DNA from 2 places in the Pseudoalteromonas obscura genome. Region 2 is predicted to be linked to the other one. Evidence: predicted binding sites of a transcription regulator. Region 2 holds the regulator's gene; the other holds the start of a gene.

Region 1 (7,790 bases), on a different contig from region 2:
TCTTTGTTTTACCAGCACTTTTCGATGAATCAAGATTTTTGATATTTAAATTAGCCATTGTTTTCCCTTTAATAAATATATTCATTTCGGCTTACACAATAATTTCCACAGCCAAAACTATTTGCAGCTATAAATAAGCAACAACCAAGCCAAAACCCTCAAAATAAACACAAATATTTTACCAAAAAGACCAAATGATTAACAATTGCACAATTTAAATTTTTTGCTCTGTCATTGCACTCAAGCTTGTCTACTATTGCTTTTTGTCATTTTCACGAGACCCCGTATTGTAGATGCCAATTTATAACCCGATATAAAGTATCAAGTTATAAAAGTTTCACTACCCAAATATATGAAAAAAAGCTCGATGCAAAGATGAAGGTTACCTATTGAATTAGCGTAATGATCTTACACCTCTCGCCACTTTTTAAATAAAAATAAATTGGGTTAAGATCTAAATAATTTTTAATAATGAAATAATTGAAATATATCAATAATGATATTTAGGTTATGAAAGGTACATTCTGAGAGATGAGTGAGGCAGTCACCTAACCTCACTACAATAGAAGATTTTGAAAAGTTTAGCCCTGCGACTTGAACTGCTCGATCGCAGTGCGGACTTGAGGCAATGATGTGCCGCCTAGCGCCTGCCTAGCGGCAATACAGGCGGCAATTTCTAGCCGTGGATATACATCATCATCAATTTGCGGGCAAACTGATTGAAACTCAGCAATTGAAAGTTCCTCTAGACACTTCTGTTGCGCAATTGCGACTTGTACTAGCTGGCCGACAATATGGTGTCCCTCTCGAAATGGGATCCCTTTGGCCACCAAGTAGTCAGCAAGTTCGGTGGCATTTGCATGTCCACCCTGTGCAGCTTTAAGCGTGGCATCAGCATTCACTTTTACACCGCGAATACATGACTCAGCCATATGGATACAAGCAATCCATGTGGGCAGTGCATCAAACAATCCTTCTTTGTCTTCTTGCATATCTTTGTTATATGCCAAAGGCAGCGCTTTCAAAGTCATCATCATCGCGCTGAATGCACCAAACACACGGCCAGTCTTACCCCGGATCAACTCCAAGGCATCTGGGTTTTTCTTCTGTGGCATTAAAGAAGAACCAGACGTGACGTTGTCCGCCAGCTCTATAAACCCAGACTCACCACTGTTGTAAAAAATCATATCCTCAGCCAGACGAGATAAATGCATCATAGATATTGACGCGCAACTTAATAGCTCTACTACAAAATCTCTATCCGATACAGCATCTAAGCTGTTTCGAGTAGCGCGCTGAAAACCAAGCTGCTGTGCCAGCTCCTCCCTGTCTATAGGGTAAGCGGTGCCTGCAAGTGCGCCAGACCCCAAAGGACATTCGTTTAAGCGATCAATGGCATCACTCAACCGCGAAATGTCTCTGCTCAACATTTCTACGTATGCCATACACCAATGACTAAACAACACAGGCTGTGCTCGCTGCAAATGTGTGTAACCAGGTAAAATAGTGCCAAGCTCTCGCTGCGCTAACTCTACCAATGCACCTTGGAGTGACTGTAGCGCAGTTACGATCTGCTCAGCAGTTTGACGAGACCACAGGCGAAAATCGGTTGCGACTTGATCATTTCGACTGCGACCCGTATGTAGCTTTTTGCCAAGCTCTCCCACCTTTTCAATGAGTTTTGCTTCAACAAAAGAGTGAATGTCTTCAAAGCCACTACTTGCAATCGAAGCCATGTTTTCTAAAGACTCATCCAATAGTGCATTTAGCCCTGCGACCAATTGCTCATACTCATCACTGGACAAAACTTCTACTTGTTTTAAAGCACCCGCCCAAGCAATTGAGCCGACGATATCTTGCTCAACCAACTGATAATCAAACGGCAATGAATCATTAAATTGCTTAAAAGCTTGATCAGGCCCTGTTGAAAAGCGCCCACCCCATAATGCCATAATATTTAACTCCTCGTGCGCGAATTAGGACTGATTTTGCTTATTCAATGCCGCAATCCGGCTTGAAAGTGAAAACAGACGAATAAAACCTTCCGCATGTGATTGATCATAAACATCATCTTCACCAAAGGTTGCAAAATCTTCGCTATACAAGCTATTGATCGACTGCTTCTGTACAGCAACTACTTGTCCTTTATACAGCTTCAATACCACTTCGCCAGTTGCGCATTCAGCCAAGGCTTTCGCCGCTGCCAAAATAGAATCTTTTAGTGGTGTAAACCAACGGCCATCGTAAACAAGATGAGAAAACTCACTGGCATAAGTCTCCTTCCATTTACGGCTCGATTTATCTAGCACCAATTCATCAATCGCTTGCAGTGCAGCCATAATCACTGTGCCTCCCGGAGTTTCATAGCAGCCACGAGACTTCATTCCTACAAGCCGGTTTTCAACAATATCCACCCGGCCAACACCATGCTTTGCCGCAATTTTATTCAACGCCACCAAGCATTGATAGGGGCTGTATTTCTCGCCGTTAATTGCCACAACTTGTCCCTGCTCAACCAAAACAGACACAAACTCTGGCGAGTCTGGCGCTTGCTCAGGAGAAGATGTCCACGTCCAAACCTGATCACTTGGTTGATTCCAAGGATCTTCAAGCTCTCCGCCTTCGTGAGAAATATGCCAAATATTAGCATCACGGCTGTAGATTTTAGTTGCCGAAGCTGTACACGGAATATCTCTTTGTGCAAGGTAGTCGAGTAATGACTCACGACTTGATAGGCTCCATTCACGCCAAGGCGCGATTACTTTCAGATCCGGTGCCAACGCCGCAAAGCATGACTCAAATCGTACTTGGTCATTCCCTTTTCCCGTGCACCCATGCGACAAGGCATCTGCACCGACTTTGCGCGCAACCTCAACCTGTGCTTTTGCAATAATGGGACGTGCCATCGAAGTTCCCAACAGGTACGTGCCTTCATAGATCGCACCAGTTTGGAGCGTTGGATAAATGTAATCACTTACCAACTCTTCTTTTAAATCAACGATATGACATTCACTGGCACCCGAAGCTATGGCTTTTTCCTCTACACCGGCAAGCTCTTCTTCACCTTGACCGACGTCGGCGACGAAGGCGACCACTTCGCAGCCGTAGTTTTCTTTTAACCAGGGCACGATTGCAGACGTATCCAAACCGCCAGAATACGCCAGTACGACCTTCTTTACTTCACTCATTTTCATTACCTTTCTAATATTGTTTGTTTAACAAAGTCACCAGTAGCGCATTCTGGGCGTGCATCCGGTTCTCAGCTTGTTGAATAATTTTTGCGTTTTTGCCATCCATAACCTCGGAGGTAATTTCATACTCTCTATGTGCAGGTTGGCAATGCAACACAGTTTGTGCACCTGTCTGTTCTAGCAGCTGTGTATTAATTTGGTATGGCATAAATGTATCTTTTGCTTGTTCAAGAGATACATTACTCCCCATCGAAACCCAAGTATCCGTGTACAACACATTGGCGCCTGCTGCCGCTTCCACTCGGTCGCTGATCAAAATACTCGCTCCGTTAACAGCAGCCATTTGCTCGGCCTGTTTAACGATTTGTGCATCCGGGGAGTGGCCTTTAGGACATACCGCAACAAAATCTGTTCCTAAGTTTGCGGCCAATAACATTAAGGAGTGTGTCACATTGTTGCCCTCTCCCAAATACGCTAGCTTAAGGCCACTGACGTCTCCATATACTTCTTGCAACGTCATAAAATCTGCTAAAGCCTGACATGGGTGATAAAGGTCGCACAAACTGTTTACCACAGGTACCTCAGCATATTCAGCCAAGGTTGAGAGCGTGCTGTGTTGATTTACGCGAGCGACAATACCGTCAGCCCACGTCGAAATGTTCAATGCAAAATCTTTGACGGACTCGCGGCTTCCCATCGCTCCATTTTGCTGATCTAAGTAAACGGCATGACCACCCAGCTTATTAATGCCAATATCAAATGATAAGCGAGTTCGTAGGCTTGGCTTCTCAAACAAAGTAACAATGGATTGACCTGCCAATGCCTGCGCAAAGTCCTGCGGTTGTGCTTTTATTTGATGGGCAAGATTAAGAAGGTTTAAAAGCTTACTTTTATCGAGTTCTAAGCCCGTAATGAATGACTGATTCATGTTTTATCCTAAGGTAAAATTTGTGTTCCGACATGCTCACCTTGTAATAAGGCGATTAAGTTTTCTGGCTTTTGCCAGCTTGAGATATAAACGCCACGTCGTAAGTGTTGGGCAGCGTGAAGACTGGTCTTAACTTTGACCTCCATCCCGCCCACAATAACCTTCTGTTGGATCAGTTCATTTATTTGCTCAGCATTTAACGAGTGCAAAGGTTGTTTTTGTGCATCTAAAACCGCTTCGACATCGGTCATAAAAACCAACTCTGCGCCAATCGTTTGAGCGATTTCGGCTGCGGCTTCATCTGCATTTATGTTGTAAAGTCCACCGTCTTGGCCAATCCCTACAGAGCTAACTAGAGGGGTCCGGCCTAATGCCAAAAGGCTATCTAGCAAGCCAAGCCCTTCCTTAGCGACACAGGTACCAACCTGACCTAAAGCTTTAAGTTTTTGTTTGGCTAAAAATCCGGCTTCGTATAAACATGTTCCAACCGGCTGTAAGCCAGCAACAATGGCCTGAGACATCAACTGTTTATTTGCACACCCGGCCAATGCGCCAACAATGTATGGCAGCTGCTCTTTAGGGCTGATCCGCAGTCCTTGGTGTTTTGCTGTAGCAAAACCCGCATCTTCTAGCCAGCGGTCGACTAAAGCCCCTCCTCCGTGAACAACTACAAATTGCTTGTCTTGCTCTTGACTCAATTCACACAGTACTTGGAATAAAGATAGCGCGGCTTGCTCTGTATTTAACACCGCGCCACCAACTTTAATAACCCAGGTTTTCTTAGCTAATTCGTTCATCCTTTTAACCCCAAAGTCGGTGTAAACTCACTGGCAATATTCATACATTGAAGTGCCTGGCCTGCAGCCCCCTTAAGAAGGTTGTCAATTGCCACAACCACAATCAACTGTTGATCTTGCTGCTGCCAGCCAATGTCAACATAAGGCGAGTTTGCAACACCTTTAATAGATGGCAGTTTGTCTCCTTTGAGTCTGATCAAAGGCTCATCCGCAACACACTGGTAAGCGGCTTCGACGTCGTGTGGCGTGGTACCCTCTTTTAACTGAACATAAATAGTTTCGAGGATCCCCCTTGAAAAATTGCCTAAATGGGGGGTAAATAAAACTGGGTGCCCCAAATACTGCGAAATTTCAGGGCCGTGCCGATGATTGAATAACCCATAGGGCGAGAGAGACACTTCGCAAAAATGCGTGGTCAAGGATGCCTTTCTTCCTGCCCCAGTTACACCTGAAACTGCATTGATGATAATTTGCGAATCAGTTAATAAACCAGCATTTTTGAGTGGTTTTAGTGCGTTCAGCGCCGCGGTAGGATAACATCCTGCTACGGCAATCAGCTGTGCATCTTTAATCGCATGCGTGTTCCATTCAGCCAAACCATATTGAGCTTCATCTAGTAAGGGTTGATGTGGGTGCTCAAAGCCATAAAACTGTTGGTATTGGGACGCATCCGCTAAACGAAACCCTCCCGATAAATCGAAAACTTTAAGGCCTAGATCGAGCAGTTTGGGAGCAAGAGAAACACTCACCTTGTGGTCAGTGCACAAACACACATACTCAGATTGTGCCGCAATCTGCACAAAAGCTTGTTCTGTCAATGGAGCCAATTCTATATTCAATAGTCCAGTATGCTCTGGATAAAGGTCGCTGAGCAATTTACCTTTGTCTAAGCTTTGCTCTGAAACATAGCAGCCAATCAAATTAAATTCAGGATGATTTGCTAGTAATTTGGCTAATTCTGCACCACTATATCCACTGGCGCCGATAATAGAAACATTTAACATCGATAACTCTTTTGTAGTTGATTGATTGGGGAGTCAAACTTGCTATAGATGAAATGTTCTTCGCATCGCCCACCCCTAAGATAATTATTCTTTAAAAATGAATTGATATTCATACTAAACACATATAAATTTTTATGCAACATCTTTGAATAAATATTTTGGAGTATTATGTCTCTGCCCAATTTTCTCGATATGTATAAAAAGCTGATCGCCAATCCATCGGTTAGTGCCATCGATAGGTCTTTAGATCTCAGCAATAAAGCCGTTATAGACGAGCTAGCCAACTGGTGCCGTGAACTGGACTTTGAGGTGGAGATCACGGAATTAACCCATTCTCCCGGCAAATTCAATTTGCTAGCAAGGCGAGAGCCGCTAGATAAAAATTTAACTGAAGGCGGTTTGATGCTGGCAGGCCACACCGACACAGTACCTTTCGATGATACTCGATGGAACTCAGACCCTTTTGAATTAACAGAAAAAGATAACAAGCTATTTGGCCTTGGAAGTATTGATATGAAGGGGTTTTTCGCATTTGTACTTAATGCTATTCGCCAGTTAGAGCACAGCCAACAAAGCACCCCATTGATGATCCTTGCCACAGCAGATGAAGAAACCACAATGGCGGGCGCCCAACAAGTTGCACAGCACGCTTCTCTAAAACCGAAGTATTGCGTCATCGGAGAACCAACCGATATGGTGCCGGTATTTACACACAAAGGACATATGAGCAGTGCAATCCGCATTACCGGGCGATCTGGCCATAGCTCAGATCCAGAAAGAGGATTGAATGCCATTGAAATTATGCAGCAAGTGATTACACAAGTGTTGCAATTAAAAGAAGAATTAAAGAATAAATATTCAGTTGAGCATTTTGCTGTACCACACCCAACTCTAAACCTAGGCCACATCCATGGTGGGGACAACGCCAATCGAATTTGTGGCTGCTGTGAATTGCACATTGACATTCGCCCGCTGCCTGGACTCAGTATTGTTGAATTAGAGCAGATGTTACTTACAGCGCTCAAACCCATTAACGAACAATATCCGGGCAGCGTAGATGTCATTGATCTTCATGATCCAATTCCCGCATTTAGCGGTAGAACGGACTCGGGACTAGTAAAACTAGCAGAGAAGCTCTCAAAACAAAAAGCTATTGCTGTCAATTACTGTACGGAAGCGCCCTTTTTGCAGCAACTGGGATGTGAAACTATAGTGATGGGCCCCGGCTCCATTGCACAAGCCCACCAGCCTGACGAGCATTTAGCAATGGACAAGATCAAACCGAGCCAAGAGATCATTTTGAATTTGATCCAAACATGTTGCTTCAATAAAGAAGAAGCCAGCTAGTAGCTGGCTTTTTCTTATTTTAACGTTACTTTACGCTCATTGTAGTAATCGATAAGGTCATCTATTGCCTGCTGACAATACTCTTTGATACCAGAAACTAGCATGTGCTTTTCACCAAAGCCGACTTTCTCGCCATTGCTTAGTAGTTCAAAACGTAAAATGATTTTCCCACGCTTACCTTCATAGCTAAACTCAGGATCAGCTGCTTCTAGTGTCACTTCTTCAATATCTAGTGTATCTAAGTGGATAGACATAGACTCATAGATAACCATAGGACGTGCCGGGTTTATCATTACCTCTTGTTGACCCATTAAAGGAATGATGACATGTGGGAATGCCTTACCAGAAAAAGCCACATAGTTCTTGATTAAACTCTCGACCAATTGAGCACATTGTTTATTTTGGCCTGAACGCTTTACGGAAAGCATGGTTTTTTCATTAGAAATAATATCAAACGCATCACTGCCCTCAGGAAACTCTAACTCAGAGGTTTCGTCTACCATTCCGGCAAATGTAAAGTGCA
Region 2 (7,790 bases):
CATGTCGACACATTAGGCAGTTTTCCACTGCCTGTTGAAGTTATTCCAATGGCGCGTAGCTATGTAGCCAGAGAACTTCTTAAACTTGGTGGAGATCCTGTCTACCGCCAAGGTGTGATCACAGATAACAGCAACGTCATTTTAGATGTTCACGGATTGAATATTACAGATCCAAAAGCACTTGAAGAACAAATTAACCAAATCGTCGGTGTTGTCACAAATGGACTATTTGCCCATAGGGGAGCAAACATCGTAATTACAGGGACACCACAAGGTCCACAAACTAGGTAATAGGAATGAGTCATGAGTAAGGTATCTTTGTCCAAAGATAAGATTAAAATTTTATTGTTAGAAGGCGTGCATCAAAGTGCGGTTGAAACTTTGAAGCGCAATGGGTATAGCAATATCGAATACCTTAAGACATCGTTACCTGAAAGTGAATTAATTGAGCGTATTAAGCATGTTCATTTTGTCGGTATACGCTCGCGAACGCACTTAAGTGAAGCAGTCCTAAATGCCGCTGAGAAGCTTGTTGCCGTGGGGTGTTTTTGCATTGGCACCAATCAAGTGAACTTGGAAGCCGCTAAACGGCTTGGTATTGCGGTCTTTAATGCCCCGTTCTCAAATACTCGTTCAGTTGCAGAGTTAGTGTTAGGTGAAATTCTGTTACTACTTCGCGGTATTCCAAAACGTAATGCCATGGCGCACCGAGGCCAGTGGTTTAAATCAGCCATTGGCTCATTTGAAGCACGAGGTAAAACCTTAGGCATCATTGGTTACGGCCATATCGGCACTCAGTTGGGGATCATGGCTGAAAATATTGGCATGAAAGTAGAGTTTTATGACATCGAGGATAAGCTCACGCTAGGTAACGCACAACAGGTGCAAAACTTAACTCAGCTATTACAACGTGCTGACGTGATCAGTTTACATGTCCCAGAAACTCCACAGACTAAAAATCTCATTGGCATGGCTGAAATTGAAGTCATGAAGCAAGGGGCTATTTTAATCAATGCGTCGCGCGGAACCGTCGTAGATATTGACGCGCTGGCAGAGGCGCTGCAACATGAAAAACTAGCGGGCGCTGCCATCGATGTTTTTCCTGTAGAGCCTAAATCAAACGATGAAGAGTTCACCTCTCCTCTCAGGGAGTTTGATAATGTAATCCTTACGCCGCATGTTGGTGGTTCAACACAAGAAGCCCAAGAGAATATCGGTATTGAAGTTGCTGGAAAGCTGACTAAATATTCTGACAACGGCTCGACAGTTACCGCGGTGAACTTTCCTGAAGTATCCCTGCCTGAGCTGTCAAATCGCAGCCGCTTGTTACATGTTCATGAAAACAGACCTGGCGTACTGACTCAAATCAACCAAGCGTTTGCGCAACACGGTATAAATATCGCTGCGCAATACCTGCAAACAGATGACTGTATAGGTTACGTTGTTATTGATGTTGATAGTGACCATTCTGAGGTTGCTTTGAAAGAACTCAGTGCTGTTGAGGGCACCATAAGAGCACGTATCCTGCACTAAATATCCATATTTAATCAAAGAAAAACCGGCAACTTGCCGGTTTTTTTTGGTTGCTCAAGGAACCTCTTGATAAGGTCACTCCTGCTCACCAAAAACAAAAAAGCTGCTTATTAAGCAGCTTTTTATAATCAGTATGATAACTTGGCATTAAGCCATGAAATCAACACCTTCTTTGATGTCTTTTTCAAGAGTAGCAAGCATGTCGTCTTTTGCTTTTTGCTCAAATGCGCTTAGCTCACCGTAAGGTAGTAGCTCTTCAACACCGTTTTTACCTAAACGAATTGGCTGTGCGAAGAACTCAGCGTCGCCAGTGTTACCTTCAACATAAGCGTACTCAAATACGTTTTCTTCGCCTTGTAAACCTTTAACAAGTGAGAAACAAAAACGTGCTGCGGCAGCACCCATTGAAAGCGTTGCAGAACCACCGCCCGCTTTAGCTTCAACCACTTCTGTACCAGCGTTTTGAATACGTTTAGTAAGAGAAGCAACTTCTTCATCTGTGAATTCCACACCTTCAACTTGAGAAAGTAGAGGTAGGATAGTCGTGCCTGAGTGACCACCGATAACTGGTACTTTAACTTCTGATACGTCTAGGCCTTTCAGCTCAGCGATGAAAGTTTCAGCACGGATAACGTCAAGTGTTGTTACACCGAAGACGCGCGCAGCATCATATGTACCCGCTTTCTTGAACACTTCACGTACGATTGGTACAGTGCCGTTTACAGGGTTTGTGATGATGCCAACGAACGCTTTAGGACAGTTCTTTACGATACCTTCAGCTAGAGTTCTAACGATACTCGCGTTTACATTGAATAGATCCGCACGGTCCATGCCAGGCTTACGTGGCATACCAGCAGGGATCAATACAATATCAGCACCAGCTAGTGCTGGGTCTAAATCGTCTTTTCCGTAGCCAGCTACATTAACAGCTGTTGGGATGTGAGAAAGATCAACGGCAACACCAGGAACAACTGGTGCAACATCATATAGTGCTAGCTCAGAGCCCGCAGGTAAACCGTTTTTAAGCAGAAGTGACAACGCTTGACCGATACCACCAGCGGCACCTAATACAGCAACTTTCATTATAATTCTCCATATATTGAAGGTAAGAATTTAGTGTGCAGTAAAGATAATGAAAAGCGCGAGTAAAGACAAATTAATCCGCATTATTTTCGAGATTTTTTCGACTATAGTTGTAAACAAGAGACAACTTTTTGCAATTTGTCTTTACGATACTCCATGAAAATAACTCCAGCGTGAAAATTTGGGTAACTGAGATGATTTGTGTAAAATCGGGCAACCAAAATTGAAAGAAGAGATGTATATGCAAGCGCAAGACAAACAAGAAGCCTTAGTGAAAGCCTTTAAAGCACTTTTAAGAGAGGAAAATTTCGGTTCTCAAGGCGAAATCGTTGATGCGCTAAAAGACCAAGGCTTTGACAATATCAGTCAAAGTAAAGTGTCTAGAATGCTGAGTAAATTTGGTGCTGTCCGAACAAGAAATGCTAAACAAGAAATGGTTTATTGCCTACCAGCTGAAATGGGTGTACCCACAGCGAAGAGTCCCCTGCGACAGCTCGTCATTGACATCATGCACAATGAAATGATGATCATTATCAGAACTAGTCCTGGTGCTGCTCAGCTAATCGCTCGCTTGCTAGACTCTTTAGGCAGTGCAGACGGTGTCCTAGGCACTATTGCTGGCGACGACACAATTTTTATTGCGCCTGCGAAAGTCTCTGAGATAGATGCAACATTAGAAAAAGTAAAAACCTTATTCGATAATGTATAAAACCTAGTCGCCACTCATGATTTGCGCCATCTCAGTTAAAAACTGCAAAGATGGTGCAAAGAAAGACGCCCCCATATCCGCTTCCGAGTAATCCAACAGTGGATCGTAACAATCATGCCCCGACAATAAGCCAAATCGACTCATCAATACTGTTTCAAATGCGTTGCCGTGAGCTGCACAACTTAGATTGATACTTCCCTGCTCAAACACATCACCAAATGGCATACTTTGATCAAGCAACAGTACGAGACCTTGTGCATCTTTAAGCTCAGCGCGACTTGCGTGACTAAATGCAACTCGAGGTTCAATTAAATTATTGTCTAGACGCGTACGCCCCATCAATGCTTCTTGCTCAGTAATCTCTAGTTGCTGCCATCGAGCCAAATCGAACTTAACTCTTTGAATATGGATATAACTACCTTGATGATCTAAGCCATTAGGGTTATCAACTAAAGCCACTTTGCGTTTGAAGCGGCCATGAGGCGACTCACTGGCGTAAATAAAACCATTGAAGTTACGGCCATCTAAAAAGCGGAAGCCTCGGACATGCGCAACAAGCTCTACACTACCTGAAAGCATGTGTAATACACTTTGAGCAAATAAATGATTTACATCTTCTCTATCAGAACGGATCACATAAAGCAGATCAAATGGTTGACTATGAATTAGGTGATCTGCGGACTTAATATGTGGAAAACTCTTTAACTCAGGCGGAATAAACTCAGGATATATATGCGGCCAATACTGAGCGCCAATCGCAACAAAACTGCTAAGCATAGACTCTGAAAACCTGTCGCTCAACTCATCTTGGAGTCGCCCTGCCTGAGCAAGCGCCTCTCGCACAGCTTCATCTTGCCCTTCAAGTACATTGAAGAATAAGTGTAAGCCATGCAAGTTTGCCTCTGCACAGATCCCCGATTGCGGCTGGGCCATACCTTTTCCCTATCGTTATTCGTTCTAAGAAAAGAAATTTACCGCATGAGGCTTAATTTTTAAAGAGATAGGTTTAGACAAATCTAAAGGATTGTCAGCTGGTTTAGCAATTTCCAACTGCTGCCCTTGAAGCTCGATGGCGTATAAATACTCTGTACCTACAAACCTCTCTTGATTTACTTTTATCTCGCCACTGTCGGTATTGTACAATTCAATATGACTCGGTCTAACAAAGATTTTCCCTTTATTTTGGTCATTTTTTTGTTGTGTTAAAGAGTCAACCAGTCCGAATTGCGTTTGGAAAGAACCATTTCCAGAATGTGTCGCGTCCAAGTATATTCCTCGCCCTAAAAACTCTGCCACAGTCTGATTTTTCGGTTGTTGAAATAGCTCAGTTGGACAACCTAACTGCGCGATTTTACCTTGGTGCATAATCGCAAGGCGGTCAGAAAAAGCAAAAGCTTCATCTTTGGAGTGACTGACAAAAATCGCTGATACTTTTTGATCTTTGATAATGCTCCGTATATCGCTTATCAACTGAAACCGGACTTGCGCATCTATGTTAGAAAAAGGCTCATCTAACAGTAAAAGGCTAGGCCTATAAGCCAACGCTCTTGCTATCGCTACACGCTGCTGTTGACCACCAGAGAGTTCGTGAGGAAATCGCTTTGCGTACTCTCCCAAGTGAACAAGCTCAAGCATCTCATCTACACGAGATTGTTTTTCGGCTCGGCTTAACTTACTCAAACCAAACGCAACGTTTTGAGCAACCGTTAAGTGTGGGAACAGCGCATAATCCTGAAACATCATACCTACATTGCGATGCTGCGGTGCGACAAACTCTCTTTCCCCATTAACCTGCTTTTGACCGATACGGATCACGCCTTTTTGCGGCCTGATCAAACCCGCGATTGCCTTCAAAGTGGTGGTTTTACCGCAACCACTGGCACCGAGTAAACAGACAATTTCATTTTCTTTGACTTGCAGGTCAAGGTTATCAATAACGGCGTGTCCGTCATAGCTATATTGCAATGATTCAATTGAAAGACTGTGCATTATGTTTGTTGCTCCATTGAGCGGTTCACTAAATAAAGGGGGATTAATCCAACCAGCACAATAAACAACGCTGAAATAGAAGCGAGTTCTAATTGCTCATCGCTGACAAATTGAAACACATGTGTCGCTAAGGTTTCAAAATTAAATGGCCTGAGTAACAGGGCCGCTGGTAGTTCTTTCATACACTCAATGAAGACCAATAACCCAGCCGTTAAAATGCCTCGCTTAAGCAATGGTATGTGAACACGACCAAGTGTTTGTAAATTGTTTTTACCTAGCGACGCACTGGCCATATCGATGCTTGGACTAATCCGAACAAAACTTGCCTCTACAGCACCATGTGCAATCGCATAAAAACGCACCACATAGGCAAATACCATCGCAAAAATAGTACCGCTCAGTAATAAACCAGGTTCAAAGCTCGTACCACTAAACCATTGGTTTAGGTAGTCATCAAACAAAGTTAATGGTAGTAATACGGCAATAGCCAACACAGTGCCAGGTAAGGCATAGCCCATACTTGCAACTTTCCCAGGTACACCTTTTGATTTTTGGTCACCCACTCTTTGATAAAAAACCACAAGAATACTGAGTAGAATAGCAATACAACTGACATAAAAACTAATTTTTAGGCTTTGCCATGCATAATTAAAAAACGCGTCATTCCAAGCTTGATCGAAATAGTCTATGGCATAAGAGAACAGTACACCTACAGGAATAAAAAACGCCAATATTAAAACTAAACTACAAAACGTGGTAGCCAGCCACCCACTTTTGCCGCTGAGTTCGTATAAACTCGTATCGTTCACACTGCTTTGACGTTCATGCACCACATTACTTTTGCGGCTCATTTTTTCTAAGGTCAACGCTACAAACAAAAACAGCAACATAATGCCCGATATTTTCGCAGCAGCCGTCAGTGAATAATAACCAAGCCAAGTATCATATACAGCGGTTGTTAACGTGCTCACAGCAAAGTAGTGTACCGTAGCGAAGTCTGCCATGGTCTCCATACTTATCAACGCGAGCGCGGCAACTATGGCACCTCGAGACAAAGGTAAGCTGACTTTTAAAAAGCTTTGAAATGGGGATAACCCCATTAATTGACTCGCTTGCACTAGTTTAAAAGATTGCTCTCTCAAAGCTGTTTTAAAAATCAAATACAAATAAGGGTAAAGAACTAAAGCTATCATGACAATCGCACCGGGTAAGGTACGTATATCAAAAAACCAATAGTCGTCGGGGCTTGACCATCCAAACAAGTCTCTTAGAAAGATTTGTACAGGGCCTGCATAATCGAGCATATCAGTATAGACATAAGCGATAATATAGGTCGGCATTGCAAGCGGCAGCATTAATGCCCACTCGAAGATACGTTTGCCGGGAAAATGGCAATAAGCGGTCAACCAACCAAGAGGCAGCGCGATCAGCGCACTGAGCAGCAGCACACCGGCAATAAGCCAAACAGTGTTGCTGATATAGTCCCACAGAACTGTATTCCACAGGTGTGAGAATACTTCCGACTCTCCTTGCAATGATTCAAAAATGAGAAACGCCAGCGGGGTGGACAGGCAAATACCTATCACCCACGCTGTTATCTGCCAATTCGACAGTTTATTTTTTAGCTGCATTAAAGGTCAAATTTTACCTCATCGATTAGCTTAAGCGCTAATGGACGGTATTTACTAATTTCAGCAAGTGGCAAGCTGTCTTCCTTAAACGCTCCCCAAGAAGCTACCATTTTAGATAATTCGACGCCCGGCTTAACCGGATATTCCATATTCGTCGATGCATACATGTTTTGAGCCTTATTGTCCGTCATAAACTCTATGAGTTTCAAGGCATTTTCTTTATTTTTTGCATACTTGGTTAAGACCACACCCGACACATTTAAGTGAGAACCGCGATTTTTTTGGTTAGGAAAGTTGATGTAAACAGAGTCAGCCCAAGATTTTTGTTTGTCATCTGTCATCATTTTGCCAAAGTAGTAGCTGTTACCTAGGGCAACATCACACAGTCCTTCCTTCACTGCTTTGACTTGTGCACGGTCATTACCTTGGGGCTTGCGTGCCAAGTTATTTTTAACACCCACCAACCACTCTTTTGTTTCAGTTTCACCGTGATGAGCTATCATCGAGGCTACAAGACCTAAGTTATAAGGGTGCTTACCAGAGCGAGTACAAATTTTTCCTTTAAATTTAGGATCTGCCAACTCTTCGTAGCTAAGAGATTCCAATTTGCCTAAACGTGACTTAGAAGAGTAAACATTACGCACTCGCTTAGTTAATGCGACCCACTGACCTTCAGGATCTCTAAATGAAGCTGGAATATTGCCTTCTACTTTTTTACTGGCAATTTTTTGAGTTAGACCTAAGTCTTCTAATTGGATCATTGCGCTAAAGTTAGAAGTCAAAACCAAATCCGCGCGAGAGTGCTTCCCTTCACGCTTCACACGCTCAATTAAACCTTTTTTTGC

Evidence for each region. The regulator ArgR, encoded in region 2, controls arginine synthesis, uptake and breakdown. The targets are predictions, from matches to a motif close to ANTGAATANNTATTCANT.
Region 1: a site for ArgR is predicted at 6,017-6,034, ahead of argC (N-acetyl-gamma-glutamyl-phosphate reductase). Genes of this name have one in related genera too.

What each region holds. Positions count from the first base shown of each region.
Region 1 is NZ_JASJUT010000011.1:227,967-235,756, reverse strand. Features, by position in the region: gene QNM18_RS21575 (hypothetical protein) at 1-58, opposite strand, end outside; partial or broken gene argH (argininosuccinate lyase) at 588-1,952, opposite strand; gene QNM18_RS21565 (argininosuccinate synthase) at 1,977-3,188, opposite strand; gene QNM18_RS21560 (ornithine carbamoyltransferase) at 3,202-4,119, opposite strand; gene argB (acetylglutamate kinase) at 4,128-4,916, opposite strand; gene argC (N-acetyl-gamma-glutamyl-phosphate reductase) at 4,913-5,920, opposite strand; gene argE (acetylornithine deacetylase) at 6,089-7,267, shown strand; gene QNM18_RS21540 (DUF3581 family protein) at 7,282-7,790, opposite strand, start outside.
Region 2 is NZ_JASJUT010000006.1:272,616-280,405, forward strand. Features, by position in the region: gene rpiA (ribose-5-phosphate isomerase RpiA) at 1-291, shown strand, start outside; gene serA (phosphoglycerate dehydrogenase) at 304-1,533, shown strand; gene mdh (malate dehydrogenase) at 1,681-2,616, opposite strand; gene argR (transcriptional regulator ArgR) at 2,858-3,325, shown strand; gene QNM18_RS15875 (Dyp-type peroxidase) at 3,329-4,258, opposite strand; gene QNM18_RS15880 (ABC transporter ATP-binding protein) at 4,283-5,314, opposite strand; gene QNM18_RS15885 (ABC transporter permease) at 5,314-6,945, opposite strand; gene QNM18_RS15890 (Fe(3+) ABC transporter substrate-binding protein) at 6,945-7,790, opposite strand, start outside.